4 regions of the Exiguobacterium sp. EA-TM-5 genome follow, and region 2 is predicted to be linked to each of the others. Evidence: riboswitches for the same ligand, from Rfam matches in the RefSeq annotation. Region 2 holds a riboswitch; each other region holds the start of a gene.

What was found. A riboswitch is a leader RNA that binds a small molecule or an ion and turns the genes downstream of it on or off. The one in region 2 is predicted to bind S-adenosylmethionine.
Region 1: another riboswitch for S-adenosylmethionine. It lies ahead of metK (methionine adenosyltransferase); the one in region 2 lies ahead of ACV3PA_RS02910 (amino acid permease).
Region 3: another riboswitch for S-adenosylmethionine. It lies ahead of mtnK (S-methyl-5-thioribose kinase); the one in region 2 lies ahead of ACV3PA_RS02910 (amino acid permease).
Region 4: another riboswitch for S-adenosylmethionine. It lies ahead of ACV3PA_RS04310 (alpha/beta hydrolase); the one in region 2 lies ahead of ACV3PA_RS02910 (amino acid permease).

Annotation. Positions count from the first base shown of each region.
Region 1 is NZ_CM132670.1:1,237,980-1,245,906, forward strand. It holds gene ACV3PA_RS06400 (glucose-6-phosphate isomerase) at 1-1,000, shown strand, start outside; gene ytkD (RNA deprotection pyrophosphohydrolase) at 1,174-1,647, shown strand; gene ACV3PA_RS06410 (alpha/beta hydrolase family protein) at 1,619-2,383, shown strand; gene ACV3PA_RS06415 (EAL and HDOD domain-containing protein) at 2,550-3,803, shown strand; gene pckA (phosphoenolpyruvate carboxykinase (ATP)) at 4,029-5,597, opposite strand; SAM riboswitch class I at 5,832-5,958, shown strand; gene metK (methionine adenosyltransferase) at 6,087-7,295, shown strand; gene ACV3PA_RS06430 (GNAT family N-acetyltransferase) at 7,433-7,921, shown strand.
Region 2 is NZ_CM132670.1:540,185-548,111, reverse strand. It holds gene ACV3PA_RS02940 (hypothetical protein) at 1-320, opposite strand, end outside; gene ACV3PA_RS02935 (DUF1801 domain-containing protein) at 407-832, shown strand; gene ACV3PA_RS02930 (MFS transporter) at 885-2,123, opposite strand; gene ACV3PA_RS02925 (CBS domain-containing protein) at 2,150-2,605, opposite strand; gene ACV3PA_RS02920 (MarR family winged helix-turn-helix transcriptional regulator) at 2,787-3,209, shown strand; gene mmuM (homocysteine S-methyltransferase) at 3,287-4,219, opposite strand; gene ACV3PA_RS02910 (amino acid permease) at 4,194-5,597, opposite strand; SAM riboswitch class I at 5,675-5,776, opposite strand; gene ACV3PA_RS02905 (ketopantoate reductase family protein) at 5,813-6,730, opposite strand; gene ACV3PA_RS02900 (GntR family transcriptional regulator) at 6,913-7,629, shown strand; gene gntK (gluconokinase) at 7,622-7,927, shown strand, end outside.
Region 3 is NZ_CM132670.1:18,919-26,845, forward strand. It holds gene mtnA (S-methyl-5-thioribose-1-phosphate isomerase) at 1-635, opposite strand, end outside; gene mtnK (S-methyl-5-thioribose kinase) at 632-1,798, opposite strand; SAM riboswitch class I at 1,877-1,980, opposite strand; SAM riboswitch class I at 2,186-2,287, shown strand; gene ACV3PA_RS00080 (2,3-diketo-5-methylthiopentyl-1-phosphate enolase) at 2,357-3,547, shown strand; gene ACV3PA_RS00085 (2-hydroxy-3-keto-5-methylthiopentenyl-1-phosphate phosphatase) at 3,544-4,203, shown strand; gene ACV3PA_RS00090 (methylthioribulose 1-phosphate dehydratase) at 4,200-4,820, shown strand; gene ACV3PA_RS00095 (1,2-dihydroxy-3-keto-5-methylthiopentene dioxygenase) at 4,837-5,373, shown strand; gene ACV3PA_RS00100 (arsinothricin resistance N-acetyltransferase ArsN1 family A) at 5,500-5,988, shown strand; gene ACV3PA_RS00105 (MBL fold metallo-hydrolase) at 6,049-6,804, shown strand; gene ACV3PA_RS00110 (pentapeptide repeat-containing protein) at 6,866-7,504, opposite strand; gene ACV3PA_RS00115 (Y-family DNA polymerase) at 7,685-7,927, shown strand, end outside.
Region 4 is NZ_CM132670.1:795,349-803,275, reverse strand. It holds gene ACV3PA_RS04320 (methionine ABC transporter permease) at 1-307, opposite strand, end outside; gene ACV3PA_RS04315 (methionine ABC transporter ATP-binding protein) at 297-1,325, opposite strand; SAM riboswitch class I at 1,413-1,516, opposite strand; SAM riboswitch class I at 1,766-1,867, shown strand; gene ACV3PA_RS04310 (alpha/beta hydrolase) at 1,935-2,693, shown strand; gene ACV3PA_RS04305 (thymidine kinase) at 2,774-3,388, opposite strand; gene ACV3PA_RS04300 (DedA family protein) at 3,572-4,222, shown strand; gene ACV3PA_RS04295 (type B 50S ribosomal protein L31) at 4,259-4,504, opposite strand; gene rho (transcription termination factor Rho) at 4,596-5,969, opposite strand; gene ACV3PA_RS04285 (C40 family peptidase) at 6,324-7,001, shown strand; gene ACV3PA_RS04280 (SDR family NAD(P)-dependent oxidoreductase) at 7,075-7,845, shown strand; gene glpX (class II fructose-bisphosphatase) at 7,901-7,927, opposite strand, start outside.

The sequences.
Region 1 (7,927 bases), 700 kb from region 2:
TCACAATATCTCATCGACGTATCTGCACGATTTGTTCGAAGTCCTCGAAGGAAAAGATGTATCGGTCAACATCATCTCGAAATCGGGTACAACGACAGAACCAGCAATTTCGTTCCGTCTCTTGAAATCGTTCATGGAAGAAAAATACGGTAAAGCAGAAGCAAAACACCGGATTTATGCAACTACGGACAAAGCACGTGGTGCATTAAAAACACTCGCAGACTCTGAAGGATACGAAACATTTGTCATTCCGGATGATGTCGGTGGTCGTTTCTCTGTTTTGACACCGGTTGGTCTCTTACCAATCGCAGCAGCTGGTATTTCAATCGAAGAGTTGATGCAAGGTGCACGTGACGCGCAAGAGCGCTACGCGAGCGAAAACCTAGCTGACAACGAAGCGTATCAATACGCAGTCGTCCGAAATGCGCTCTATGCGAAAGGCAAGACAATCGAGCTTCTCATTAACTACGAACCAGCACTTCATTATGTATCGGAGTGGTGGAAACAATTGTACGGCGAGTCAGAAGGAAAAGACTTCAAAGGGATCTTCCCAGCAGCAGTGGACTTCTCGACAGACCTCCACTCGATGGGACAATACGTCCAAGAAGGTCGTCGTGACCTATTTGAGACAGTCATCAAAGTCGGTCAAGCGCGTCATGCATTGACAGTTGAAGAAGATGCTCAGGATCTCGATGGATTGAACTTCCTTGCAGGTAAGTCGATTCAGTTCGTCAACGATAAAGCAGCAGAAGGTACGTTGCTTGCACACACGGACGGACAAGTACCGAACTTGACAGTCGAACTTCCAGAGATGACACCGTATCATCTCGGATTCCTGTTCTACTTCTTCGAAAAAGCATGTGCCATGAGTGGTTACCTCCTCGGAGTGAACCCATTCGATCAGCCAGGCGTCGAAGCGTATAAGAAAAACATGTTCGCTCTTCTTGGGAAACCAGGATTCGAAGCAGAAAAAGCAGAACTCGAAGCACGTTTGAAGTAATACAAAACGACAGTCGATCGTTCCTTAGTGGAACATCGACTGTTTTTTTTGTGTTCATTTGATGATCGTAGGCTATCATTTTCCAGATTTACAGGCTTTCCTGGCGTTTTCACTTTTAGAATACTCGTGAAACAGGTAAAGTGAAGTTAGAAGAAGAAATGAGGTGCACGTACGTGATTACATTCTTGGATTATTATCAAAATCAAGTGGAGTTAAGTTTTGATGACCATCCGTTCTCGGATCGTCCCTTGCACGTATGGGTCATTGCCGTGTACGAAGGAAAATGGTTGCTGACCCATCATAAGCAGCGTGGTTATGAATTTCCTGGTGGGAAGGTTGAACCGGGTGAGACGGCGGAAGAAGCCGCACGTCGTGAAGTAATGGAAGAGACCGGTGGGAAAATTGATTCCCTATCATATGTCGGACAATATCGTGTTGCCGGAAAAGGCGATACGATCATCAAAAACATTTATTTCGCGCAAATTGGATCGCTTTCGTCTCATCTTGCCGTGGATGAAACCGATGGTGCTTTTCTGTTCGAGGAACTTCCTGACCGTCTCGATACGAATCGACAATACAGCTTCATGATGAAGGACCGTGTCCTTCCGGAGACACTCCGTGTACTTAGCGAACGCCGATTGGTTTGAACTTCCGCGTCAAGGTCCGTTTCGGACGTTTCGGATGTTCTATACGACGGCAGACGGGGAACGAGTCGGTGCCTATATCGTACTTCCACAAGTCGCAAACGGACAGGGGATTCTCTACTTGCGTGGTGGCACGCGTTCGATTGGAATGGTCCGACCGACACGATTACTCGCGTTCGCACAGGCCGGCTTTTTTGTCATGGCACCTTTCTATCGAGGGAACTTAGGAGGGACGGGCAAAGAAGACTTCGGATACCATGATGTTGAGGACGCATGTAGCGCCTTTGATTGGTTGCAGCAACGTGTCTCGCATGTGCACGCATTCGGTTTTTCTCGTGGTGGACAGATGGCATTGCTACTGGCGCATCACCGTCCGGTTGCCCGTACGGTATCGTGGGCAGGAGTAACCGAGTTGACATGGACCTATGAAGAGCAGAAGACGATGCAAAAGATGTTGCGCCGCTATACGGGAGGTACACCAGACACCGTTCCTGAGGCATACGAGGTGCGTTCACCGCTCCGTGTCCCTCCGCAAGGTGAGGTACTGTTGATTCACGGTGCATATGACGAGAACGTTCGTTTACGACACGCAACGGCTTATGCTGCGCGTCATCCCATGCAGACAACACTTCAGACCTACGCTTATGCGCATCAATTCCCGATTCATGAAAAATTACGTGTGACGCAGAATGTGTTGAGGTGGTTTGAGAGTGGTATATGGAATCCCAATAAAAGCTGATATTTCAAGCAGTACGACGGACGTCGTGCTGTTTTTTTTGTACTACGGAAAATAGAAAGGAATTAAAAAAAGAACATTGATATGTTGTAAAAAACAATAATCTCCTAAAAAGTAAACTTTGATATAATAGATACCATCTGAGAATAATAGAGGGGGCAGGAGAACGATGGATATCTTATTAGCACGTCAACCCATCGTTAATCGAGTAGGTTCGATTGATGCATTTGAACTATTATATCGATCGATTGAACAAATAAGCGTGTTCGATGGTGATCTAGCGACGATGGATGTGTTGACGAATACACTCGTTCATATGGGGGTTGATCATGTAGCAGAAGGTAAGAAGCTATTTGTCAATTTCACGGCAGACCTGTTGAAAAGTGATTTGATTCATTACCTAGATCCGGAACGATTCGTAATTGAAATTTTGGAAACTGTTGAGATCGATACGGAAATTTTATCTGTTCTCCACGATTGGAAGGAAGCAGGCTTTACGTTAGCACTCGATGATTTTGTGACGGATTTACTTCGACAACATGGAGCGGAATTGTTTGCGTTGATCGATTTAATCAAAATCGACATCGAGGCAATTTCCCCTCGCGAGCAAAGCGCTATTCTGCATATCGTCCGCCGTAATTATCCTCACATCCGAATGCTTGCCGAGCGTGTCGAAACACACGAAGATCATACACGTTGCCTCGACATGGGATATGACTGGTTTCAGGGCTATTTTTATGCGAAACCGATGCTGATGAAGGGAAAAGCCGTCCCACCACAACTACCGGTTTTGTTAAAAATGTTGAAATGGCTTGATACGGATGAAAAGTACGATGAGGTTGTTGATGAGATTGAAGCTAATCCATATATTAGTATTCAAGTGCTTCAACTAATTAACTCTCCAGGAATGGGCTTACGTAATACTGTCAGTTCCGTTCGTCAAGCTATCTCACTACTCGGCTTCTCGCAACTCAAAAGTTGGATTTCGTTGATTGTTTTACGGGAGATGAAGCTTGCCAGTCCCTATGAATGGTCAAATGAGTTATTACGATCCTCTTTACACTGTGCGAAGCTCTGTGAACTATTTGCAAGGGAAACACGAACGCTAAAGCCAGAGAGTGCTTACATGATTGGTTTGTTGTCACACATCGATGCGTTATTGTCTGTTGATATCGACGACATCATCGATCAATTGCCAATTGAAGATTCTCTGAAAATCGTTTTACAAGGGAAAGACCATCCATTTCGAGATTGTTTAGTGCTCGCGATTAGTGCGGATCGTGGTGATTTTGATCAATTCGAACTGCTTAGTCAGCGTTTACATGTATCGCTTCCACGAGCCTATGCGCTATTGACGGAAAGTCAGGAGTGGCTCATGCAAAGAGAAAAACATATTCAAGAAGAATCGGATTCAATCATATAACTAAAAAAAGAACCTGAAGGCTCTTTTCTAAACATAATACAACGTGTGATCATTCTCTTGATTGAGTAGGATTACACGTTTTTGTTCGTCTCGTAGCGTCTGATAGGAAGAATTTCTGAGGATCAAGAAATGACTAAAAAATCTGAGCCCGATATTTTCGGACTCAGATTTACTAACAAAATGATTCAGGATCTAACTTTTTGGTATAACTCAGAAATCTCGATTTTATAGACGTGGACCAGCTGACTTAATCGCATCCGTCGCACTTTCGAAACGAAGGAAGTTATGTTGGAATTTTTCAGCAAGCGAACGTGCTTGTGTGTTGTACTCGTCGGAGTTTGACCAGACGCGTACAGGGTTGAGTAATTCACTTGGAACACCTGGAACTTCAAGAGGCATATGAAGTCCGAAGATTGGGTGTTCTTCAGTCGGAATCGTTGCAAGCGTGCCATTGACAGCAGCATTGACCATCGTGCGTGTATACGATAGTTTCATTCGACTGCCTGTTCCATAAGCACCACCTGTCCAGCCAGTGTTGACGAGATAGACGGTAACACCGTGACGATCAATCAATTCCCCAAGCATCGTTGCATATTTTTCAGGCATGAGTGGAAGGAACGGTGAACCGAAGCACGTCGAGAATGTTGCTTCTGGCTCCGTGACACCACGTTCTGTCCCAGCGAGTTTTGATGTATAACCTGAGAGGAAGTGATACATCGCTTGTTCTTTCGTCAATTTACTGATCGGAGGCAAGACACCGTACGCATCAGCCGTCAAGAAGACGATTGTCTTTGGATGACCAGCGCGTGATGGAACAGCGATGTTATCGATCGCCGTGATCGGATAAGCGGCACGTGTATTTTCCGTCAACGATGTGTCATCGTAATCAGGATGACGGGCTTCATCGAGCACGACGTTTTCAAGGACTGTTCCGAAGCGGATCGCGTCAAAGATTTGTGGTTCTTTTTCACGCGACAGGTTAACCGTCTTCGCATAACACCCACCTTCGATGTTGAAGACGCCATCGTGTGACCAACCATGCTCATCGTCACCAATCAATTGGCGGCTATCATCAGCGGAAAGGGTGGTCTTACCAGTACCGGATAGACCGAAGAACAAAGCGACGTCTCCTTCGTGTCCAACGTTTGCCGAACAGTGCATCGAAAGAACGTTCTCTTGTGGTAAGAGGTAGTTCATGACGGAAAAGATTGATTTTTTGATTTCGCCGGCATACTCCGTTCCACCGATCAAGACGATCCGGTGTTCGAACGACATCGCGATGAACGTCTCAGAGTTCGTTCCATCAACGGCAGGATCTGCCTTGAAATGTGGTGCGTAGACGACCGTAAACGGTTCGAAGGCAGCCACTTCAGGATATTCGCGTAAAAAGAGTTGTTTGGCAAAGAGGTTATGCCAAGCGTATTGTGTGAGCACACGAACCGGAAGGGTGAAGTGCGTATCTGCACCAGCAGCAGCTTCTGTGTAGTAGAGCTGATCGGCTTCGTTCATGTAACGAAGAACCTTTTGTAACAATTGTTCAAATTTATCTCCATCCATTGGTTGGTTAACATGACCCCAATCAATGTGAGACTCGCAGGAAGAATCACGGACGATGAACTTATCTTTTGGTGAACGACCTGTAAATTTCCCCGTTTCTACAGATAATGCGCCGTTCTCAGCAAGGACACCTTCTTCGTTTCGAATCGCATGTTCGACAAGTTCAGCAACAGATAGTTGTTTGAACACATGCTCTTTCTTGAGTAGTTCTTCGATATTCAGGACCGTCATCGGCATCCTGACCCCACCTTTCCCCTACGTTGGTTTTGGCTCACTGCATTTAGTATGACACATTCATTATATATGACATACTAAAGAGAGAGCAATCATTTTCTGATGCTGATTTCTATTTATCTGGAAACGCTTTCAGCATTAACAGTTTAACATCTCTTACAAAAAGTTTCGACTAGAATTTGAAACCTTGCTTGACAGAGTAGGTACAACTTTATATCATGTAATTCGTAACGGATACTCTTATTCTGAGCAGGTGGAGGGAACAAGGCCCGAAGAAACCCGGCAACCGTCCTACATTAATTCATATATTAATGAGGGAAAAGGTGCTCTCCTGAAGCGAAGTAAACACTTCGAACGATAAGAGGGTAAAGGAAGAACGCACAACCTTTCCCTGACCATTTTTTGGACTTGGAAAGGTTTTTTTCATTTTACCGTCCCACTCAACTAGGGGAAATGAGTACACCGTCAAATTCTTTTTTGGGAGGGTCATACATGACAAACCTTAATCGCCGACTATTCACGTCGGAGTCAGTCACTGAAGGTCATCCAGATAAAATCTGTGACCAAATTTCGGATTCAATTCTCGATGCAATCCTCGCAGCGGATCCAAACGCACGTGTTGCAGCAGAAACTTCTGTTACAACAGGTCTCGTTCTCGTTGCAGGTGAGATCACGACATCAACTTACGTCGACATTCCAAAAGTCGTTCGTGAAACGATTCGTGAAATCGGCTACACACGCGCGAAATATGGTTTCGACGCAGATACGTGTGCTGTATTGACATCAATCGATGAGCAATCAGCAGACATCGCTCTTGGTGTCGACCAAGCGCTTGAAGCACGTGAAGGTAGCATGTCTGATGCAGAAATCGATGCAATCGGTGCAGGAGACCAAGGTCTCATGTTCGGTTATGCAACGAAAGAAACACCCGAACTCATGCCACTTCCAATCTCACTTTCGCACCGTCTCGCACGCCGTTTGGCAGAAGTGCGTAAAAACGGTCAACTCGACTACCTTCGTCCGGACGGAAAAACACAAGTCACGGTCGAATACAACGAGAACAACGAGCCGGTTCGTGTCGATACGATCGTCATCTCGACACAACACGCGGAAGAAGTCACGCTTGAGCAAATCCAAGCTGACTTGAAAGAACACGTCATCACACCAGTCATCCCGGCTGAATACATCGACGCAGCAACGAAATTCTTCATCAACCCAACTGGTCGTTTCGTCATCGGCGGACCACAAGGAGATGCTGGATTAACGGGTCGTAAGATCATCGTTGATACGTATGGTGGATACGCACGCCACGGCGGTGGAGCATTCTCTGGTAAAGATCCAACAAAAGTCGACCGTTCAGCTGCATACGCAGCACGTTACGTCGCGAAGAACCTCGTTGCTGCAGGTCTTGCAGACAAAGCAGAAGTTCAACTCGCATACGCAATCGGTGTCGCACACCCAGTATCAATCGCGGTTGATACATTCGGCACAGGAAAACTTCCTGAAGCACAACTCGTCGAATTGATTGCTGAAAACTTCGATCTTCGTCCGGCTGGAATCATCAACATGCTTGATCTCCGTCGTCCGATCTATCGTCAAACAGCTGCATACGGTCACTTCGGTCGTACAGATGTTGAGCTTCCATGGGAGCAAACAGATAAAGCGGCAGTTCTTGAAGAACAAGCAAAACGCTTCGCATAAGCAATACGTCCGGAAATCCTTAAAGGGTTTCCGGACTTTTTTGTTTCCACGGAACTTTGCAGGAGACGAATGTTTTTTCTAGAAGAGGGTAAAAGTACATGAGTCAATCCGTACGAATAAAAAGGGGGGTTCCGATTATGGAAATACGCGAAGCAATTCCAGCTGATGCAGGACGTATTCATGATATCGCCATCACATCTTGGTTGGATACGTATGAAGAAATCTATTCTGAACGCTCGAAAGCTCATTTCGTGCAGGAAGCGTATCCGCAAGAGGAGGTTGTTCGTGCGATCCGGACGGCGGAAGAAGCACGGGGAGAGTATTTTTATGTCGGAATCATCGATGAGGAAGTCGTCGGATTCATTCATGCTGTTGATGTCGAGGGAACATGGGAAATCATTCGTCTATACGTTTTGCCAAAATATCAGCAAAACGGGATCGGAAGACGTCTGATTCGTGAACTCGAACGACAAGGAGCTGTCCCACTCGAAGTTTACGTGGAGGCACGTAATTATAAAGCACGTCAGTTCTTGACCTCATTCGGTTTTGAGGAATTGAGCGAGATGACAGAAGAAGTGTTTGGTCAAGCAGAGTCTGTCATTCGACTTCGCCATATTGCGTCGTGAAATCCG
Region 2 (7,927 bases):
TCACTTACATAACTTTGGTCACTGCGAAACTGATGATTTGTTTCCCCGTCAGACCAAGTGATGAAGACATGACCAAGTCGGTCGTAACGTAAGCTAAGATGAATCATATCCTGCTCAAATATAACTTCCCCCTGTAACGACTCATGAATGCGGGCAAAATCGCGAATGAACGCATCGTATGCTACAAACGAGATGGAAAACCGTTGTTCACTGTTTTCTCCTGTCATCCGAATCGTCAATTCCTCTTTGACTGAATCTACGTCTAAAATCTCCCACTTTACATTATGTCCTTCTCCTCTGAATGCGATTCGATGCACCATCCGATTCTCTCCCTTCCCTATACAGGATATTCGCTTCCTTTTCTCGAAAGTAACCGATATCTTCTCAATGCGAAAGGAGACTGCTTATGTCTGATCCTCCAAAAACAGGTCCTACTGAACAGTCCGTCGACGCTTTTCTAGCACAAGTCGAACCGCCGCAACGTCAAGCAGATGGTATTACCTTGCGTCAGTTTTTCGAAGATGTGACGGGATATGAAGCCGTTCTTTGGGATTCTTCCTTGATTGGTTATGGTGCCTATCATTATCGCTATGCCTCAGGTCGCGAGGGCGACAGCTTCTATGTCGGCTTTTCTCCGCGTAAGACGAATCTCGTCCTTTATCTCGCACTTGGTGAAGACGACATATCAGAACGACTGCTTACCACTCTCGGTACGTATCGACGCGGTAAGTCCTGCATCTACGTAAAAAAACTGACTGACATCGACTTAGACGTGTTGCGAGCGATGATTGAGCACTCGATCCATACGTTAAAAACTATATACCCTTCTTGATTTTACTCAAAAACAGCCGAAGCGGATTCGCTTCGGCTGTCCTGTTATCGAATTAATGTCCGCCTTCTGTCCGGTCGATATGGCGAATGTGTTTGAGATTGACCCCGATGATGATGACGGATAAGAGAACGAATCCACTTCCGACATAAAACGGTAGGTTTGCGTTGAAGATTTCAGCCAATTTACCGGCCATGAATGGCGCAATGGCTGCCCCGAGAAAACGTAGGAAACTGTATGCCGCAGATGCTGTCGAACGTTCGACAGGTGCTGCGTCCATGACAGCTGTTGTGATGAGTGTGTTGTTATTCCCAAGTACAGCTCCCGCCAAGATGACACAGACGATGACGACAGCTGGTGTTTCTGTGAAAATCCCCATCAACAGAAGTAAGATCGCGAATAAAACCAACATCATGACCATCGCTTTGATTGTTCCGAACCATTGTTTCAATTTCGGAGCTGTCAAGACTGATGTGATCGCAAGTAACATACCCCAGCCGAGGAAGACGAATCCGAGTCCTTTAGCTGGTAATTTCATAACAAACGGTGCATAAGCCATGATTGTAAAGAAACCGACGTTATAAAGTGCCGCAACGATTCCGAGTGTCAGCAGCGAACGATGCTTCATCGCTTGGAACGGTGCTTTTAATGATAACTTCTGTTTCGGTGCAGCAGATGCTGCTGGTTTTGGCATCAAGAAGAGCAAGACGAGAAACGCGATGACCATGATTGTCGCAACACCCATGAACGGGGCGCGCCATGTAATCGATCCGAGCGTTCCGCCTAACAGTGGTCCAATTGAAATCCCAAGACCAACCGCTGCTTCGTACAAAATAATAGCTTTTGCTGTTCCACCGGATGATAAGGAAACAATCGCAGCGAGCGCTGTTGCTACGAACAAAGCATTCCCAAGTCCCCATCCACCGCGTAACGCGACGAGTGTCCAAATGCTATCTGCTTGTGAAGCGAAACCAGCAACAGTTGCGATCACAGCGATCCCGAGCATCAATGTTCCTTTTTGACCAATCCGTGATGAGATCGCGCCTGTAATTAACATCGCGAATGCCATGACAGCGTTATAACTTGTAAATAAGAGCGTTACTTCACTTTTGGATGCTTCTAAATTCTCGGCAATCGTTGGTAAGACCGGATTGACGAGCCCCATTCCCATGAATGCTGTGATACTGGCAAAAAAGACTGCCCAGACAGCAACTGGCTGATGGAATAATCCGTGTTTGCTTTCTGCTAATACCGTTTCCGGCTCAAGCGTAGTTGTTTTTTCAGCAAGTGCCATAGTGTCCCTTCTTTCTATTGAATGTGTTACATAAATTGTTTAAACGAATGGCGAATGACGTCGCCTCGACTGATGATTCCAACAAGACGTCCTGCTTTGAGAATCGGAAGTTTTTTAATTCGTTTTGCGCCGAGTGTCGCTGCAATCTCTTCCATTTCTGTGTCAGCGTCCGCTGTTACGACCTTCCGGCGTGCCAGTTCCATGACAGATCGATTCAAGATATGACGAATCCGATCTTCATAATCTTCTTCGTCTCCTTTGATAACATCTACATATAAGAATGTATCGACGATGATGTCCTTGTGTTTCCCGATCGCTCGCATGATATCTCCGTCACTGATATACCCGACGACCTCCTGCTGTGCATTGATGACGGGTACGCCGCTAATACCAGATTGAATGAATCGTTCGATGACCGTACGAATCGGATCTGTATCGTTTACTGTGATGACCTCTTGTTTCATCGACTCATAAGCTTTCATCTGAATTCTCCTTTGTCGTTCGTTTCTCATCTACTAAAGTTGTATGATACAATTAAAAGAACAAAAATGATTGTATAATACAACTACAACTCTGTCAAGCCTCCTGCTTTTCGCATTGACAGCTTATCCACATTGGGTAATCATGAGGGACAGAGAGACTTTTCGAAAGGGGAGATACCCGATGTCTCAACAATCACTCGAAACCATTGAATTGGAGTTAGCGATTCTGATCCGGCGCTTAACGACAGCGACGGCAGACAATCGCAATTTGGATCGTGCTTCCTATCTCTTACTGCGTCAACTATCAGATTCCGGCAACGTCGGTGTCAAAACACTTGCCCGCGAACTTCAGCTCGATGTTTCGACCGTCAGTCGCCAAGCAGCGGCACTCGATCAGAAACAACTCGTTGAAAAAGTAAAAGATCCGATGGATGGACGGGCCTTCTTCTATCACATCACGGATAAAGGACAACAAGAACTCACGATTTATCGAACAGCACGTCTCGCGAGCATCGAACGTCTATTGACGGATTGGCCTTCGGATGATGCGGAAGATTTCGGACGCCTGTTGCAACAATTCAATCGCGCCTTGCGCGAACGGTAACGGAATCACACCTTATCTAAAAGAACGGACGCGAAATCGATTGATTTCGCGTCCGTTCTTTTTTCGTCCATCATTCATCATGTTTGAGAAACTCGGCAGACCGAACGAATTTGCGCAATATGTTCGGGTGACGTCCGGCAACAACCGCCAATCAATCGTGCCCCAGCTTCATACCACGTCTTTGCGACAGTTTGGAACGATGTGCACTGATTCGTACCCGACCATGTCTTCGCGACCGGATCATAAACCTCGCCGGAGTTCGGATAGACGATGATCGGTACGTTCGTCAATGCTTTGACATGAAGAATGAAATCGGTCGTGTAAGATGCCGGAAAACAATTTGCACCAATCGCTGCAAGTTGCGGATGTTGTCCGATCGTCTCGATACATGTCGCAAGTGGTGTTCCCTCACTGATGTGCGTCGCATCTTGAAGCGAGAACGTCAGCCAAGCAGATACTTCCGGATACGCTTCGAGAATCTGGAACAACACGACAGCTTCCTCAAGTGACGGAATCGTCTCGAACGCCAGCAGATCCGCACCCGCTTCAATCAATGCTTCGATCCGCGGTCTGTGGAAGGCTTCTAGCACATCAGCTGACACACCATAATGACCGCGATATTCAGATCCATCTGCTAAGTAGGCACCATAAGGACCAACAGATCCCGCGATTAGTGCGGCATTCTTTCCGCTACGCGTCCGTGCGTCTTGCGCAAGAGTGACCGTTTGTCGGATCAGTTTCTCTGCTTCCTCGGTTGTGATGTGACGTTGCTTGAACCCTTCGATACTTGCTTGATAGCTTGAGGTGATCGCGACATCGGCACCTACTTCGAAGTAATCGTTATGGACACGCTCAATCTGTTCTGGTGCTTCGATCAAGAGACGCGCTGACCAGAGCGGATCGTTCAGGTCAAATCCCTTTTGTTCGAGTTCGGTCGCAAGCGCTCCATCTAAAATCAGGAAGGGAACTTTCTGTAATCGTTGGTCAACTGGATTTTTGATTCGGGACATCTTCAACACTCCGTTTCTGAGAAGAATTCGTGAACGCATAAACGACATAACAGATCACGATGAATGGAATACCGCAGTACAAAGCAATACGTTGTGTCGGATCAAATCCGATCCCAATTAGGGAAATCAAACAGACAACGAAGGCTGCAATCGGTACGAATGGAAACAGTGGTGTACGATAGACCAATTCGTCGACCGTATGCCCTTCGCGGAGGAATTGTTTCCGGAAGCGATATTGCGCAACGCTGATACTCATCCAGACGACGACGACAGCAAGTCCGGAAATCGAGACGAGCGCGATATAGACACTTCCTGCTGCATAGATGCTAGACAGCAAGGCAAGTCCTCCACCGAGCATGCTGAACAATACAGCTCGAAGTGGAACTCCGCTTGGCGTCACCTGGGCGAAGAAGCGCGGAATCATCCGTTCGTTCGCAAGCGACCAAAGCATCCGTGAGGCCGCGTAAAGTCCCGAGTTCGCTGCCGATAAGATCGCCGTCAAAATGACAAAGTTCATCACGTCTGCTGCGTAGGGAATACCGATCCGTTCAAATACGGCTACAAATGGACTTTCGAGTACGCCCTTTCCTTCCGTTGGCAACAAGACGGCTAATACGATGATCGTACCAACGAAAAAGAGAACCAATCGTAGAATCGTCGTCCGGATTGCAAGCGGAATCGTCCGTTTCGGATCGACTGCTTCACCCGCTGCTACACCAATTAATTCTGTGCCCGAGTAAGCAAAGTTCACTGCGAGCATCGTCATGAAGATGACGAAAGCGCCATTCGGGAACAATCCACCTTCGGTTAACGAAGAAAAGAATGGGGCTGGACTACCATCTTGCAGTGGAATGAAGCCGACGATGGCTCCTGCACCAAGTAAAATGAAAGCAATGATCGTTACGACCTTAATAGCGGAGAACCAAAATTCGACTTCAGCAAAGACACGGACCTTCAAAACGTTAATACCAAGGATCATCGTAGCGAATAATGCACTGAACACCCAGACAGGAACGGATGGGAACCAACGCTGCATCAAAATGCCTGCTGCCGTGAATTCTGAACCGAGGGCGACCGTCCACGTCAGCCAGTAGAGCCAAGCCACTGTATAACCTGTGCCGGGTCCGATATACTTTGTCGCGTATTTATGGAATGAACCAGTTTCCGGCATATGTACAGCCAGTTCACCGAGACTTAACATGACGAGATAAACGACGACGGCCCCAATTAAGTAAGACAGAATCGTTCCGACGCGCCCTGCTTGTTCCAATGTATAACCCGTACTTAAAAATAATCCTGTTCCAATAACACCACCTAACGACAGCATGATCAGATGACGTGATTCCATCTTTCGTCGAAAAGCCCCGCTCGTTTTCATGAATCCATTTCCTCCTCATTCCACCTATTTCAAACAAAAAACGCATCCTCACGGATGCGTCGGTCGACAATTCGGAAATCTTATCGATCGGGTGCAGCACCCGCAGGAATTAGCACAGTATCTTTCGACCTGTTGCTGAGGTTTCATAGGGCCAGTCCCTCCACCTCTCTGGATAAGTATGTAATTGTTCCTAACCATATCAGAATGCAGATAATTCAGTCAACATGCATTTCTTGATTTTTTTGATAGATTCCTAAATTTGACTCGATGAGTTGAAGATGACGTTGAGACATTGTTTTTAGTAAAGTAGTAAAAAAGTGATCAACTTCTACTCGTTGACCTTTTTCCATATCCCGCAACATCGACGATTTCATCTTATCTTCCATTGCATTCATTTGTTTCATCAGTACAGCTTCTACATCATCATTGAAGACCGCACCCTGTTCTTCCATTGCCTGTTTCGATTCCTTCATGACGTCTATGATCATCTGACGCCCGACAGGTTCTTGCCGAATCGGACCGATGGCAGAGCGAAATAGTGTCGTCACGCCAGCGAATGTCGAAATGAACAGATATTTTTGCCACATGTCATCCATGATGTGCGTTGAGTACGCCATCGGCGCCTTTGCTTTCGCAAAACGTGTTGCAATTTCCTCCAGACGAGCTGTTGGTTTACCGATCCGTGAACCAAATAACAGCCGGTGTGACGGACTTGTCTGTACAATACGCCCTTCTGTATCAAGCGTCGATTCAATGAAGCAAAGACCACCGAGCACTCGATCTTCTCCGAAGACTTCTGTTAACCGGCGAATATGTTGCATCCCGTTTAATAACGGAATGATATATGTATCCTCCGAAACGAATGGCGCAAGATCCTTCAATACGTCATCTAAGTGATAAGCCTTCGTCGAAAGCAAGACGACGTCGAATGTATGATCCGGTTGCATGTCGCGCGTCACTAACTGAGGCGTGATCGTGATATCACCGTGAGGACTAGTGATTTGCAGTCCTGTTTTTTGTAGCTGTTCATAACGTTTCGGACGAACGAGGAATGTCACCTGTTCACCTTTTTCAGCAAGACGACCTCCGAAATATCCTCCGACTGCCCCTGCACCTACGACTAAAATATGCATATGTACGATCTCCTCCTTATTTGTTCTACACGTCACTTACTTCTTCACCCTAACATATCGAAAACGATTTTCCTGATTCCTGCTTGAATCACTAAAATTTAAGTTAAGCGTTTGCATTTCAGAAAAAAACGTTTATACTAACTTGTATACAAGTATACTAACTTTAGAAATCAGGTGATTCCATGTCAGAACTGTTATATCCCTTGAAATGGTTATCAAAAGCTTCCGCTGGCGATCGTGTTGCATACGAGCTACGGATGCGCATCATTTCAGGAAGTATTGAAAGCGGTACCATTTTATCTGAAAACAAGTTAGCCTCTGACTTTTCCGTTAGTCGCTCACCCATCCGTGATGCGTTAAAGATCCTTGCATCCGAACAGTTGATTCGATTGGAACGGATGGGGGCGGTCGTCGTCGGTTTATCCGAGCGCGATATCCAGGAAATCTATGATGTCCGGCTGCTCATCGAGACGTTCGTCTTTGAGCGACTCGTCAAGATCGAACGATCGGAGCTCGTTCGTGAACTCAGCAAAATTCTCGAAATGATGAAGGTCGCTATTAAATATAAGGATGCCGATGAATTTTCATTCCAAGATGTGCTGTTTCACGAAACAATCATTCGCTCGATTGACCACGGGTATGTCAGTATGATTTGGCAAAACCTTAAACCGGTCATGGAAAGTTTCATCCTCCTATCGATGCGGGTACGATTCGAGGAAGACATCGAAGACTTCGAACGCATCCTCGCGAACCACGCCCTGTACATCGAAGCGATCGAGACAGGAGATCGTGAACGGATGGTCGCTTCCTTGCATCAGAACTTTGATGATGTCCAGGAAGTCGAAGATCTCTGGAAAACGCAACAAATGATGTCGAAAGGAGTCGATTCACATGACTGAATACATGTTAGGCGTCGATATCGGAACGACGAGCACGAAGGCGGTCTTATTTACGACAAAAGGAGAGGTCATCGGACAAACGAATGTCGGTTATCCACTCCATACGCCGAATCGTTCGACGGCAGAACAAGATCCGGAAGAAATTTTTGATGCCGTACTCGAATCGATCCGCTTGATCACAAAACGTCATCCGAGCATGCCACCGAAGTTCGTCGCATTCAGCAGTGCCATGCACAGTTTGATTGCAATGGACGCACAACACCAACCATTGACTGCCTGTATCACGTGGGCGGACAGT
Region 3 (7,927 bases), 520 kb from region 2:
GTGACATCAATTCCAGCGCGTTGTAATTCCCATGTCGTCAATCGCGCACCTTGCAAGAGTGGTCGTGTCTCACTTGCAAAAACAGATAACTCAATCCCGCGCTCTTTTGCGATATAAAACGGAGCGAGTGCCGTTCCGTAAGCAGCGGTCGCGATCGATCCAGCATTACAAATCGTCAGGATCCGGTTGCCTGACTGGAACAATTCCAGTGCATGAATCCCGATTTGACGTGACGTCTGTGCATCCTGGTCATATAAGGCGACCACTCGTTTTTCCAACCGTTCGCGGATCTCTTCTACGGACGTGCCGTCTTGAATGATCGGGTTCAGTTGATCGAGGACATTTCGCAGATTGACAGCTGTCGGTCGTGTCGCAAGTAACGTCGCAGATATCTCAAGCAAGGTTTGCTTGTACACCGAAAGCGGTGCTTCGAGCCGGTACGCTTCCTGAACAAGCACGAATCCACCGAATAAACTGATCGCAGGTGCTCCCCGAACGCGTAGTTGTTTAATTGCCTCGACTGCTTGTGCAATGTCCGTGATCACTTCATAGTGTTCTTCCTGTGGTAGACGCGTCTGATCGAGAATCGTCAAGACACGGTTTTCGTAACGAATACTTTGAACGAATGTACTCATCGGCTTAACTCCTCTGTTACGTCAAAGTTTCGTAAATCATCAAATGTTCGGCATTCCGTCCGGCGCTTGATTAAAGCGGCTCCTAAACGGAGGGCGTGACGTTTCCGCTCGAGACGTTCCGTCGTTGAAGTGATTGATTCTAAATCAGCGACTGGTGCGAGACCGATCGTCCGCCGAATCAATTCACATCCTGCAAAGCCAAGTGCATCCTGCAGAATCGTGCTCAGTACATCATCAACGAGTCCCGATGTCTGGAACGGTTCGACCGCTTCTCGTTCCCATAAAGCACGGAATGTTGAAGCAAATGTCAGCCAGAACGTATCGATGTCTCGAATCCGGGCATCACGAAGTGCTGGGTAATCCGGATATGCCGCAAAGAACAGATGCGCGATGAATTGCCCGACATCGAATCCGAATGGACCATAAAAGGCGAATTCCGGATCGATGACTTTCGTTTCCGTTGCCGAGGCGAAGATGCTTCCTGTATGTAGATCACCGTGCAACAAGGCGTCGCCTTTTGTGATGAAAAGGGCTTCGAGTTTCGCGACTTCTCGCTTTAGCGTGTCGTCTGCCCATAGATGTGCCACCTCTTCTTCAAGTCCAACCTCAATTTCATTCGTCTCCGCGTCATGGAACGGATCGGTGAAAATTAGTTTTTCCGTGATGTCACAGAGGTCTGGATTGTAGTACGCTCGGGCGACGCGTTTCTTTTCAACCGGACCAAGCGCAAAGTCCGATGTATGGAATAGAGTCCGGGCGAGATAGGAACCGATGTGTTCTGAAAGCAACGGATACTGTTCACCTGCGAGCAGCCCACTCCGAACGATCGTCAGATGTGAGAGATCTTCCATGACCGTGTACGCTTCTTCATGACTTGCATGAAAGACACGTGGTACGAATGGTACGGCATGTCGCGCGAATTCACGGAGTGCGGATTGCTCAATCCACGCTCGCTCGAGCGATAGCGGCCAGCTTTCCCCAACGACCTTTGCATACGGTAATGCTTGTTTTAAAATCAACCGATGTTCGCCTTCTCGAATCCGAAAGACAAGGTTAAGATTCCCGTCACCAATTTCTTCTGCTTCGACAGGACCGTTTCCGATTAGTCCGAGTGTCCGAACACGATCAATCGCGTCCTGTTCTGTAAATGCTTTGTATGTCATGTCAGTTTCCCCCTATGTGGTACACGAAAAAGCGCCTCTTTTCGTCATCGAAAAGAGGCGCAGGAAAGTCACTGCGTCCTCTTATCTCTCAGACGAAACGTCTGTTGGATGTAGCACCGTGCCTAGTGGTCGGTTGCTGCGGCGTCATCGGGCCAATTCCCTCTGCCAACTCGCGATAAGAGTCGTATGTAGTTGTCGTGTGTGATATTGATTTGAATCTTACGCAATCAACTTCCTTGCTGTCAAACTAAAATCAAGGAGAAACGGACATCGTTTTCATGCCATTTATAGAAAGAGTATTTTCAAAAAAATAAATTTTCTAAAAATAGTTTGACAAGTCGTGACTCTCATGTAAAAATTGCAATTAGATTTCACAATTTCATCCAATTCTTATCAAGAGCAGACGGAGGGACAAGCCCTACGATGTCGCAGCAACCGACCTTTTGGCACGGTGCTAATTCTTGCAGCTATTAAGCTGACAGATAAGAGTCCACGTTCGAATCATTCATGGTCTCTTGTCGCTGACAAGGGACCATTTTTTGTTGAAGGAGGAAAGACATGGCTTATATTACTGCTACTTATCAACTGACCGTTCGTGATCGACTCGAACAACGTGCTGAACAACTCGCACTTGGTTTGACGGTTGGTTCTTGGACGGAACTGAATCATCTTGAACAACAACAACTCGCCTCGTTCAAAGGGGAAGTCGTACATACGGAAGAACGCGACGGTAACGGATATATCACGATTCGTTACCCGGAACACAACGTGTCGCGTGACTTTTCCGCGATTTTGACGACCGTCTTCGGCAAACTCTCACTCGACGGTGAAATCAAATTAACGGAACTGTTGTTACCCGATACATTCACGCCAGATTTTCCAGGTGCGAAGTTCGGCATCGAAGGGGTCCGCTCCTTGATTGGTGTCGAAGATCGTCCCTTGTTGATGAGTATTTTCAAAGGAGTCATCGGACGCGATCTATCGTTCCTTCGCGACCAACTCGAAGGACAACTCGCTGGTGGGATTGATCTCGTCAAAGATGATGAGATCCTATACGACAATCCGTTAACACCAACGATTGACCGGGCACGAATCGGACGTGAGGTCATCGACGCTCACTTCCACCGGACCGGTAAACGGGCGTTGTATGCGATTACACTTAGTGGTCCCGTCTTTACGCTCAAAGATCAAGCCAAGCGATTAATTGATGCTGGAGCGACCGCTTTCTTGCTGAATACCTTCACGTACGGACTTGATGTCTTACGCGAACTGGCAAGTGACCCGGAGATTACTGTTCCGATTTTTAATCACCCATCATATAGTGGCGCGTTGATCGCTAGCCCGAACCACGGTGTTGCAGCTCCTGTCTTACTTGGCACACTCCCACGTGCTGCTGGAGCAGACTTGACGTTATTCCCGTCACCTTACGGAAATGTCGCTTTGCCGAAGGATGTCGCCCGCGGAATCGCGGTCGAAGCGACCCGCCTCGGTCGGACGAAAGCAATCTTCCCAGTACCTTCAGCCGGTATTCACCCAGGACTCGTCGCCCAACTCGTTCGCGACTTCGGGATCGATTCCGTCATCAATGCCGGTGGCGGTGTGCATGGTCATCCGCAAGGCGCAGCAGCTGGTGTCATTGCTTTCCGTCAAGCACTTGATGCGGCGCTAGCAAATGAATCGCTATCAACGGCAGCATCTCGTCATGAAGAACTACGGATTGCCCTCGACGCTTGGGGGATCAAGTCATGACTGTACGAATTCTTTGTGATTTCGACGGCACGGTAACAACGCAAGATAATATCATCGCACTCATGCAGGCCTTTGCACCGACTGATGCCTTCGAACCGCTGAAACGCGGTGTGCTTGACCGAACGTTATCGATTCAAAGTGGTGTCGGGCAGATGTTCGCACTCTTACCATCCGACGGTAAAACAGCCTATCTCGACTTTTTGTTAGAGCGTGCAATCATTCGGGACGGATTCTCAGAGTTGCTTCAATATAGTCGCCGCCAAGGGATTGATTTTTCAATCGTCAGTGGTGGAATGGACTTTTTCGTCGAACCGATCTTAGCACCCTTCCTCGAACAAGAGCAGATTTACTGTAATGTCGCCGATTTTAGCGGTCCATTCGTCCATATCGATTGGCCAAACGCCTGCGATGCCCATTGCACGAACGGTTGCGGCTGTTGTAAAACGTCGGTCGCTCGTACATTACGTAAAGACGGTGACGTCATCATCGTTATCGGTGACTCGGTGACGGATTTCGAGCTCGCGAAACAAGCGGATCGTGTCTACGCCCGTGATTATCTCATCACGTTGTGTGAAGCAAACGATATCGCCTACACCCCTTTTGAGACGTTTCACGATATCGTCGACGATTTAGCACGAGCGGAGGTGACGACATGATATTCATGCGACGTTATGAAGAACTACGTGCCGTCAAACAAGAACTCGCAGCACGCGACTGGTTCCCCGGTACGAGTGGCAACCTTGCCATCCGGACGTCTAGTGTTCCGGTCGAATTCCTCGTCACAGCAAGCGGAAAAGATAAGCGACAGACGACTCCGGACGATTTCGTCCATGTCAATGCGACGGGGCAATTGATTGGTGAGCAACCCGGGCGTCCTTCTGCAGAGACATTGCTCCATGTTGAAGTGTTCAACCGAACGAACGCTGGTTGTTCCTTGCATGTCCATACGATTGCGAACAACGTCATTTCAGAATTGTATGGCGACCAAGGCAGTGTCACTTTTTCCGGCCAGGAAATCATCAAGGCACTCGGACAGTGGGAAGAAGATGCAACGGTCACGGTACCGATCATTCCGAACCACGCTGACATCCCGACGCTTGCCGCTGCTTTTGCGCCGCACGTCACAGCGGATAGCGGCGCCGTCCTGATTCGCAATCACGGGATCACGGTTTGGGCACCGACTGCCTTTGAAGCAAAGAAACACCTCGAAGCCTTCGAGTTTTTATTCAACTATACGTTGACGTTGCAATCATGCCGTCAATCTATCTACTAAAAGGAGGAATCATCTTATGGCAACAGTCTTATTCCAAGAAACAAACACACGGTATACGGATCAAACGGAAGTCGCTGACTTTCTTACGTCACGCGGTGTTCTTTACGAACAATGGGACGTCTCGAAACTTCCAGCGCATCTCGTCGAGAACTTCACATTGACGGATACGGACAAACAAACGATTCTCGATACATTCGCTCCAGAGATCAAGGACGTATCAGAACGCCGAGGGTATCAGACAGCTGATATCATTTCGCTTTCGGACACGACACCGAACCTTGATGAGTTGCTCGTCAATTTCCAAAAGGAACATCATCACACGGATGACGAAGTTCGTTTCATCGTCAGCGGTCACGGTGTCTTTGCCATCAAGGATGAGGAAGTCGGTTATTACAACATCGAACTTAATCCTGGCGATCTGATTTCCGTCCCTGTCAACACACGCCACTACTTTACGCTTCAAGACGATCGTAAAGTAGTCGCCGTCCGAATCTTCGTCACGACAGACGGCTGGGTTCCGATTTATGAGAACGAGACGTCAACTGTCTCTTAAGATCGATAAAAGTGGCGATTTTCTTCTATATGAAGGGAATCGTCGCTTTTTCTTATCTCACAAACATATCACTAGATCGCCACGTAACCGATATAATGAAGAAAAAGCGATGAGGAAGTGAGCGTCATGCATATTCGTCCCGTAACGGAACATGATTTACCAGCGATTCTCGCTATCTACAATGAAGGCATCGAAGACCGGATCGCAACGCTTGAGACCGACCAAAAGGACTTATCCTTCATGACTAAGTGGTTTACGGAACGAACCGAGCGATATGCCGGATATGTCGCAGAAGATGAAACAGGTATCCTCGGCTTCATCTCCCTCGACCCTTATAATCCTCGTCCTGTCTACGCGACGGTTGGTGAGATTTCGGTTTATATTACTCGGACACATCGCGGACAAGGGATTGGAACACGGTTGCTTGAAACGGCTGAACAACATGCCTGTGATCATCAGATGCATAAACTCATTCTCTTCACCTTCCCGTTCAATAAAATCGGACAAAAGCTCTACATCCGCTCCGGCTTCCGGATTGTCGGAACGTTTAAGGAACAAGGACGATTGAACGGAGAATATGTCGACGTCATGGCGATGGAGAAACGCTTACGATAGGATTCATTGAATGCCAGACGGGGAATAGTCAATCCGAGTCATTTAGAGAGGATGAACCTGATGGATATTCAACAAATTCGCAATGCAACGCTCGTTATCACGTATGCCAATCAAGTCTTATTGATCGATCCGTTTCTCGGCGAAAAAGGCAGTTTGCCTCCTTTCGGTCAAACACCGAATGCTGTCGCCAACCCACTTGTCGACTTACCGGTTGATGTCAACACACTGCTCGATCCTGACGCAATCTTTGTCACTCATCTACATGCCGACCATTTCGATGACGCCGCGAAACAACTTCTACCCAAGCATTTACCTCTTCACGCACAGCGTGAAGAGGACGCACAGCAAATCCGAGAAGCTGGCTTCACGAACGTCTCTTCTTTCGATTCAGGCGTGACGATCGGCGATATTCAAATTCACCGAACCGGTGGACGACACGGCGTCGGGGAAATCGGTGAGCGGATGGGGCATGTCTCCGGACTTGTCCTCACCCATCCTGACGAACCGACGCTCTATATCGCCGGGGATACGATTTGGTGTGACGATGTCGCGCACGCGATCGAGCAACATACACCAGACATCATCGTCGTCAACAGTGGGGCTGCCCAATTCCTGACAGGAGAACCGATCACGATGTCACAGCGTGATCTCCTTGCGGTACACGAAGCAGCAGCGGAAGCAACGATCATTGTCTCGCATCTCGAGTCCGTCAACCACTGTCTCTTGCGGCGTGATATGATTGCTGACTTTTTAGCTGCTTTCCACCTTTCTGCTCATTTCCTGATTCCAGATGATGGTGAAACGATGTCGTTTTAATAGTAGCTCTAATGAAAAGAAGTCCTTTTTCGAATCATCTATCGAAAAAGGACTTCTTTTGTTATGGAATGACGAGACCTAATAATCGAGCAAAGGCGACCGCCTGCTCTTCTGTAATCACAGCACCCGGTAAAAAGCGTGGATCGACAGTGATCCCTGACAGTTCCGCCTGCCGAAAATCGAGACCTTTTAACGGCGTTTCAATCCATTGACTATCCTGGAGTCGGACGGTGTCGAGTTTCCAATTCATCGCCTTCACTTCGAAAAACTGCGCTTCCTTCATCGTCGTTTCGGTCCAGCGTTGATGGCGGACCGTACTGCGAATGAACTGTGCGTAATCCGCAAGTCCTTCCTGAATCGTCAGATGATCCAACGTACAATCTTCAAATTGTATCCCTGTCATCCGGCATCCGACAAAGGACACGCGATGAAAACGTGTTTCTTGGAAGTGACATCCTGTTAAATCGCACTGCTCGAACCGAACGTCTTCGAACGAACCACGATCAAAGGTGAGATTTGCGAACGAGACATTTTGAAAACAGACTTGATAAGCATCGACGCGTTCTGTCAGTTCACTCGGCATCGACTCTTTTTCATAACGCGTCCCTTTCAAATACGGGTCATCGATTTCGACTTGATCGAACGTCTCTGGCTGAAGTGTCTTCGGTAATTCTGGTAAACGGATAATCGTCTCTTTCAATGAAGGTTCCCCCTTTTTTCTCTCCCTTAGTGTATCAAACTCCTCTTACATGGGAATAAAACGTTCGAATTCTCCCTCTTGTCAACAGTTTTTATTTTGAGACACTTTGAGACCATGCTATAGTCAAGGAAAATCAAAATAAGAACATACGTTCTTTTTCTATGTAAAGGAGTGATTCAAATGTTTCCTTCCGTCGTTTTACCACAAGATAAACGAATTTTTTGCGTCGACAGTGTCTCTTTTTACGCCAGTTGCGAATGTCAGTATCGTAATCTCCCTCCTTTGACGACACGTCTGGCGGTCGTCTCCGATTTAAAACGAAGCGGGTCTGTCATTCTCGCTGCTACTCCTGCTCTCAAAGCCCTTGGAATCAAAACAGCCGGACGCCTATATGAAATTGAGCAATTGCCGTATGCCGTTCGT
Region 4 (7,927 bases), 260 kb from region 2:
TGTACGGTGCGGCGTAAAAGACGAGTGGGACGATGGCGGCTTCGGTTCCGATCGACGTCTGAACGATCAACCGTGTCAATGGGATGATCGCGACGAGTAAGATGATGAACGGAATCGAGCGGAAGATATTGACGATGCTATTGAAGAACGTGAATAGCGGGACGTTCTCAAGTAATGCGCCTTTTCGTGTGACGACGAGCAAGATGCCAAGCGGTAAGCCGATTAAGGTCGAGAATAAGAGTGAGACGGATACCATCGTCATCGTTTGCAAAAATGCTGTCCAGATATCACTGTAATTAACTAGCATCAGCTAGCACCTCCTCGACCGTCACTTGTGCTTGATCAATGTACTGTAAGGCTCGTTTCACTTCAGTCGCTTCACCAATTAATTCAACGAGCAAAGTGCCGAACGGCGTCTCCTGCAACTCCGTGATGCTACCGTGCAAAATGTTGACATCAACATCAAAACGTTTCGCAACTTGTGACAAGAGCGGCTGCCCTGTGTGATGACCGAGGAAATGAATCTTATAGATTGGATTCGCATTCCGTGATTCGATCAACTGGCGAATCGATGCTGGAATCTCGTCATGCATGACGGACCGGACGAAGTTTTTCGCTGTCTCAGTCTGCGGGTTTGAAAAGACATCAAAGACTGTTCCTGACTCGATCAGCTTCCCGGCTTCGATGACGGCGACGCGGTCGCAAATCTCCCGAATGACGCCCATCTCATGGGTGATCAAAAGAATCGTGATCCCGTATTCGGCATTGATTCGTTTCAATAATTGCAGAATATGATGTGTCGTCTGAGGATCGAGCGCTGACGTCGCTTCGTCACATAAAAGGACGGATGGTTGCGTCGCTAGTGCACGAGCGATACCGACACGTTGCTTTTGTCCACCGGATAATTGATCCGGGTAATGATCTGCCTTATCCGCCAGATCGACGAATTCGAGTAACTCCGTCACCCGGCGGCGAATCTCATCTTTTTTGATGCCTGCGAGAACGAGTGGCTTCGCGACATTCGTAAAGACCGTGTTCGCATTCAATAGATTGAAGTGTTGAAAGATCATCCCAATCCGCTGTTTTGCTTGGCGTAGTTTCTTCGGTGATAGTTGTGTTAAATCTTCCCCATCGACCGTCACGGTTCCTGACGTCGGTCGTTCTAACAGGTTGACGCAGCGGAGCAATGAACTTTTCCCGGCACCGCTAAAGCCGATGACACCGAAGATTTCGCCTTTCTCGATCGTCAGGTCGACACCGTCGAGCGCTGCGATCGTCTGATCCTTCGTGACGTACGTTTTTTTGACTTGATGAAATGCAATCATTCCATTTTCCCCCTTCATTCAACAAAAAAAGGTCCCTTCTTGAGAAACAAGAAGAGACCTGGATCCGCACAGTGGCAGAATCCACTCCACTCATCTCTCAGACATTTGTCTGATGGAATTGGCACAGTGCTCATAATGAGTCTGTTGCCGAGGTTTCGCAGGGCCAGTCCCTCCACCTCTCTGGATAAGTATTGCGGTATGAAATTCGTATGTGTGTTGTTGCGTTGTTGCTTATGTCGTAAAACTAATTTTTACATTACGGGTCGAACCTTTAAAAGTCAACCAACTTTTCAAAAATAATCCATTTGGCGCATATCGATTGATTGACAAGTTATGGATTAGCTTAAAGAACGAATCATGATTCGTCAAGAACGATTTGACAAGTCATTTTCGAACGTGCTACCATCGTTTCAATGATTAATCCGACAATTCCAATATGATATTTATCAAGAGTGAACGAGAGACCTGGCTCTATGACTTCACGGCAACCTGCAATCTGTAAGGTGCTCCGACCAGCAAAGCGCGGCTTTGGATGATACGGTGAAAAACTCGTGGGCGTCCAAGCAGTGACGTCGACGAGTTTTTTTCATGAATGGAGGAAAAATAGTAATGATGAACTATCCTGTATTGACTGGTGCTGAAGCATTTTATCTTCAAGGTGGATCGATCGGAATCCTGCTCTGTCATGGTTTTAACGCAACTCCTCAAAGTGTCCGCGACGTCGGTGAAGCATTTGCTGCTGAAGGTTTTACCGTCTATGCGCCACGTTTGCGAGGACACGGAACGAACGTCCGCGAGTTCGAACAATCGACTGCACGATGTTGGAAACAAAGCCTGCAAGACGGTTATTCACGTTTACAAGAAACATGCGACCAAGTTTTCGTCATCGGTCAATCGATGGGGGCGACGCTCGCGTTATCGCTCGCTGCTGACGGGATTCCGTTTGCCGGCATCATTACGATCAACGCCGCACTTTCCGTTCCGTCGTATGAAGCACTCTCGTTTGATGACGGTCCTCAGTACTTACCGGAAGGGGCACCGGATATCAAGCGGTCCGCCTTTGAAATCATCTACGATCTCGTTCCAAGTCGTTGCGCGTTCGAACTCGTCCGCTTGATGGATGAGACGAAAGGACGCTTGGGATCGATTCTCCTTCCGACGTTGATTCTTTATTCCGCAACCGATCACGTCGTTCCACCGTCGAGTTCAGATTACTTGCACCGTCATATCGGAACGAATGATAAACGAAGCTACTGTCTACTCAATTCATACCACGTCGCGACACTCGATCATGACCAAGATGTAATCGTCCGTGAGACGATTCGCTTTATCGAACAATCGTGTCAGTTTTCGCAAGAAACAGGATAAATTAAAAAGCAGCTATTCGTTTCCGGATGGAATTGAACAGCTGCTAAATCAAAGGACGACCGCAAACGGTCCGTCTTTTTTTAATTTTCTTGGTGTTGCACAGATTGAAGTGGCTTCGGCTTTCCAGGTACCTCATGGCAATGGCGACACCGTGGCTCATACGACTCTGAAGCACCGACTAGGATGATCGGGTCATCATAGTTCGCTGGTTTTCCGTCAATCAAACGTTGTGTCCGAGAAGCCGGATCCCCACAGGAGAGACAGATTGCTTGTAGCTTCGTCACGAATTCTGCACGTGCCAGTAATTCAGGCATCTTGCCGAATGGCTCTGCCCGGAAGTCTTGATCAAGCCCTGCACAAATGACGCGTTTTCCGTCTTGTGCGAGTGCTTCGATGACTTGTACGATTTCATCATCAAAGAATTGAACTTCATCGATACCGACGATCTGTGTCTCTTCTGCTACTGCTGCGTAGAGATCACGACTCGTCGCCATCGGAATCGCTACGACGGAATTACCAACGTGAGAGACGACATGTTCTTCGTGGTATCGGTCGTCGATCGCCGGCTTGAATACTTGAACAGGCAGTTTGCCGTACTGCGCCCGTCTGACACGACGAATCAACTCTTCCGATTTCCCGGAAAACATACTGCCACAAATTACTTCGATCCAGCCGTACTGATTTATTACATGCATCATCGTCCGACACCGTCCTCTAAAAATAGTCACTTTAACGAGTATAGCTCGAAACGGTATTGAGAAAAAGGGTTGACTTCCGGAAATCAAAATTCATTTTTTCTTTCCCTAGAATTTTTGTCCTTTCATTCCAACGGTCCCCTATTTCCTGTACACTGAAGAAGAAGATTCTCACGAAAGAAGGTGTCCCCGATTCATCATCTCTTACATGACATCCTGCACCAATATGGTGCCCTTGGTCTCTCCGTTCTTCTCGCAGGTGGTATCGTGGGATTACCGGTTCCCGATGAGACCCTACTCGTTTTGTCCGGATTTTGGATGCATCAAGGTAATCTACCGCTGTTCGGTACGATTCTTGCCGCTTACGCAGGAAGTTGTATCGGTATGACGATTAGTTATTTACTCGGTTTAAAACTCGGTATGCCACTACTGCACCGCGTCGGACCGAAAATGCGTATCTCAGAAAAACATATCCTTTCCGCTGAAGCTGGATTTCGACGTTACGGAAAATCCGTTTTGATCATCGGTTACTACATACCTGGTCTCCGTCAGCTTTCTGCCTTTTTTGCAGGTGTCTCGAAAATGCCGTTTCGCGTGTTTGCGAGTTACGCGTATACAGGTGCTTTAATCTGGATCAGCGTGTTCTTGGGCGCCGGCTATTTCGTCGGTCGTCATCTCTCGTTCCATAAAGTCGTGGATTATATCTTGGCACATCCTGAAGTCATGCCGTATCTAATCGGGATTGCTGGTGGAATCGCCTTCTCGTTCGTCTTGAAGACGTATCTCGCTTACCGTTCACAATTCAGTCTATACAAAAACAGCCTGCTTCCGTAATGGAGGCAGGCTGTTTTTTTAAGAACCGACAAGTCATTACTTGCGGCCGTATTTTTTGTTGAAGCGATCGACACGACCATCTGCCGCGTTGAACTTTTGACGACCTGTGTAGAATGGGTGCGAGTCTGAAGACACATCCACACGGATGAGTGGGTACTCGTTACCATCTTCCCAAGTGATTGTTTCGTTCGAAGAACGAGTAGAACCGCTTAAGAATTTGTACTCAGTCGTTGAATCCATAAATACTACTTTGTTGTAGTTAGGGTGAATTCCTTGTTTCATGGTTGATTTCTCTCCTTCCGCCCTGGTTCATTTGCTGAGCCAGAGTAAGTTACCTTCCTATACTAAACGATTTTTTTATGCGTCGCAATAGTTATTTTTCCGTCGGTGTTTCCTTCTTGACGGTACGCGGTTTTGCTGGTGCGCGTCGGACCGCTTTCTTCTGTTCTTTCTCAAGTTCGACGAAAAATTCTTCATTATTTTTCGTATCACGAATCTTTCGTAGGAACGTATCGACAAACTCGTTCGACTCGTTCATCGTCCGGCGAATCGTCCAGAGCGCATCAAGCTGCTCTTTTGGAAGCAACAGTTCTTCCTTACGTGTACCCGATTTCCGGATATCGATCGCTGGGAAGATTCTGCGTTCCGACAACTTACGATCGAGATGAAGTTCCATGTTCCCCGTCCCTTTGAATTCCTCATAGATGACATCATCCATACGGGATCCTGTCTCGACAAGTGCTGTTGCAAGAATCGTCAAACTACCACCATGCTCGATGTTTCGCGCCGCACCAAAGAACCGTTTTGGTTTATGGAATGCAGCTGGGTCAATCCCGCCTGAGAGCGTTCGTCCGCTTTGCGGCACCGTTAAGTTATAGGCACGTGTCAGACGCGTGATTGAATCCATCAAGATGACGACATCTTTCTTATGTTCGACGAGTCGCATTGCCCGCTCAAGCACGAGTTCTGAAATCCGAACGTGGTTGTCTGGTGTTTCGTCAAACGTCGAGCTGACAACATCCGCTCCCGGAACCGAACGCTCGATATCTGTCACTTCCTCAGGTCGCTCATCAATCAAGAGAATGATCAGTTCGACATCAGGATGATTCTCTTGAATCGAGTTCGCGATTTCTTTGAGTAATGATGTTTTCCCTGCTTTTGGTGGTGCGACAATTAAACCACGTTGACCAAATCCGACCGGTGCGATCATATCCATGACACGAACAGATAGATGACGCGGTTCGGTCTCAAGACGCATCAAACGATCCGGATAGATTGGTGTCAGTGCCGGGAAGAATAAACGATTACGCGCTGTATCCGGTGCTTCACCGTTAACGGCTTCCACGCTAAGTAGTCCTTGGAAACGTTCGTTTTCCTTCGGTGGACGGACTTTACCTGTAACGACATCACCATTACGTAGATTAAAGCGTCGGATTTGAGAAGCTGCGATATAGATATCTTCAGAGGATTGGGAATAATTGATAGGACGAAGGAAGCCGAAGCCACCATCGTTTTGCATTTGTGGATTGCCAGGGATGACTTCGAGTACCCCTTCGAGGAAATAAAGACCAGTCGATTCAGCCTGTGCTTTGAGAATCTTGAACATCAACTCACGTTTACGAGCTTCCCGATATTGTGGGACATTTTTCGTCTTTGCGATTTCATACAGTTCTTTTAGTGTCAGTTGGCTTAATTGAGCCAGTGTATAGGAACGTTCTGGTTTATCTTTTTTATCAGTTGTTGGCATGTTCTTCACCTATTCTTTATAAATTCAACTGCATTCAGTATACTTCCATACATACATTAGGAGGTATCTAATTTCTTTCGTGAACTAAAGGTATCATATTTTTTTTGATTCGTCGTCAACAATCCTCTGCGTTTCTTACTTTGTAATATTCGAAGATATTATTTCAGTTATGTTACAAAAACATCTATTTTGTCTTCTAACTGAAAAAACGTTTTCAAGTGCGCACATGCTAAGATATTCCTGCAGACAAAATTCTTACACAGTTGTAAGGTTTACTGCTTAATCACACACTTAATGATTTCATCATATAACTTACGGACGCAACACACTACATTAAACGGAGGAATTCTTAACATGAAACGTTTTCTAGCATCGATCGCGACAGCAGCCTTAGTGGTTTCAGGTTTTACATCAGTGGGTACAGGTAAAGTTGAAGCAGCGACAGTCACAAAGGTCAAGATCACGGACAACGGTCTTCGTGTTCGAACAGCACCTTCTACGAAAGCAAGCATCGTTGGAAAAGTCAACGCTGGTCAAGTCTTTACATATAAAGGCAAGTCAGGTAGCTGGACTAAAATCTCATACGGTGGTAAAACACGCTATGTCTTCTCACAATACACAAAGACATATAAATCATCTTCAAGCGCTAAAAAAACAACAAGCACATCTTCTAAACGGACGAAAATCTTAAGCGAAGCAGCGAAGCACAAAGGAACTCCATATGTATGGGGTGGAACGACAACTCGTGGATTCGACTGCTCTGGTTTCACAAGCTATGTTTACAAAAAAGCAGCAGGTAAAACATTACCACGTACGTCGTCTTCACAATATTCTTCTTCTAAGAAAGTCAGTGTTTCTAAAGTACAACCAGGAGATCTTGTCTTCTTCTCACACGGTAGCGGCATTCAACACGTCGGGATCGCAACAAACAAGTCAAGCATGGTTAACTCAGAAACAGGTGGCGTTAAATACTCAAGCTTCAAATCAGGGTACTGGGGTTCACGCCTTGTCGGCGCAGGATCTTACCTTTAATTCATCATCTCAAAGCGGTTGAGCATTGGCTCGATCGCTTTTTTTCATCTAATCGATTACACGAGGAGGAAACATGATGCATGTCTTAATCACAGGTGCTTCAAGAGGTCTTGGTCGCGAATTCGCTTATCTTCACGCTCAGCAAGGTGATCACGTCCTGCTTGTCGGACGCGATGCGACGTCTCTATTTGAAACGAAGTTCCATGTCGAACGACTCGGCGGAACGGCAACGGTCTTCCCTTACGACTTAACGAAGCTAACACATCGTCTCGCACTGTTTCGTGCAACAGAACAGATTCCGGTTGATTGTGTCATCAACAACGCTGGAATCGGCGTCTTCGGCTCCTTCCTTGAAACTTCGTTCGAAGACGAATCACGGATGATTACCTTGAACATCGAAGCGTTGACACACGTGACGAAGGTCTATGCCTCTCGCATGAAAGAGTATGGCATCCAAGGACGCATCATCCATCTCGCGTCAACGGCTGCGTTTGAAGGTGGTCCATGGATGAGTGTCTACTATGCAACAAAAGCCTACGTGCTTCACTTCTCGGAAGGATTAACGGAAGAGCTCGCGCCAGACGGCATTCAAGTCAGCGTCGTCTGCCCAGGTGCGACACACACCGGTTTCGAATCGGCAGCAAAACTCGAACAGTCACGTCTTTTCTTGCGACCAGGCATCATGGACGCCCCAACAGTCGCGCGGATTGCCTATCAAGGCTACATGAAGGGAAAAACGTTCATCGTTCCTGGTTTCGGAAATGCCTGGTATATCTTTTCAACACGTTTTCTTCCCCGTCGATACGTCACGAAACAAGCAGGAGAAGTCCAGCGTCCTCGATAAAAAACATACAAAAAAGCGGAGCAATAGACGATACGTCTGCGGCTCCGCTTTCGTTTTACTTAATGACGAGCTTCGGTTTTTT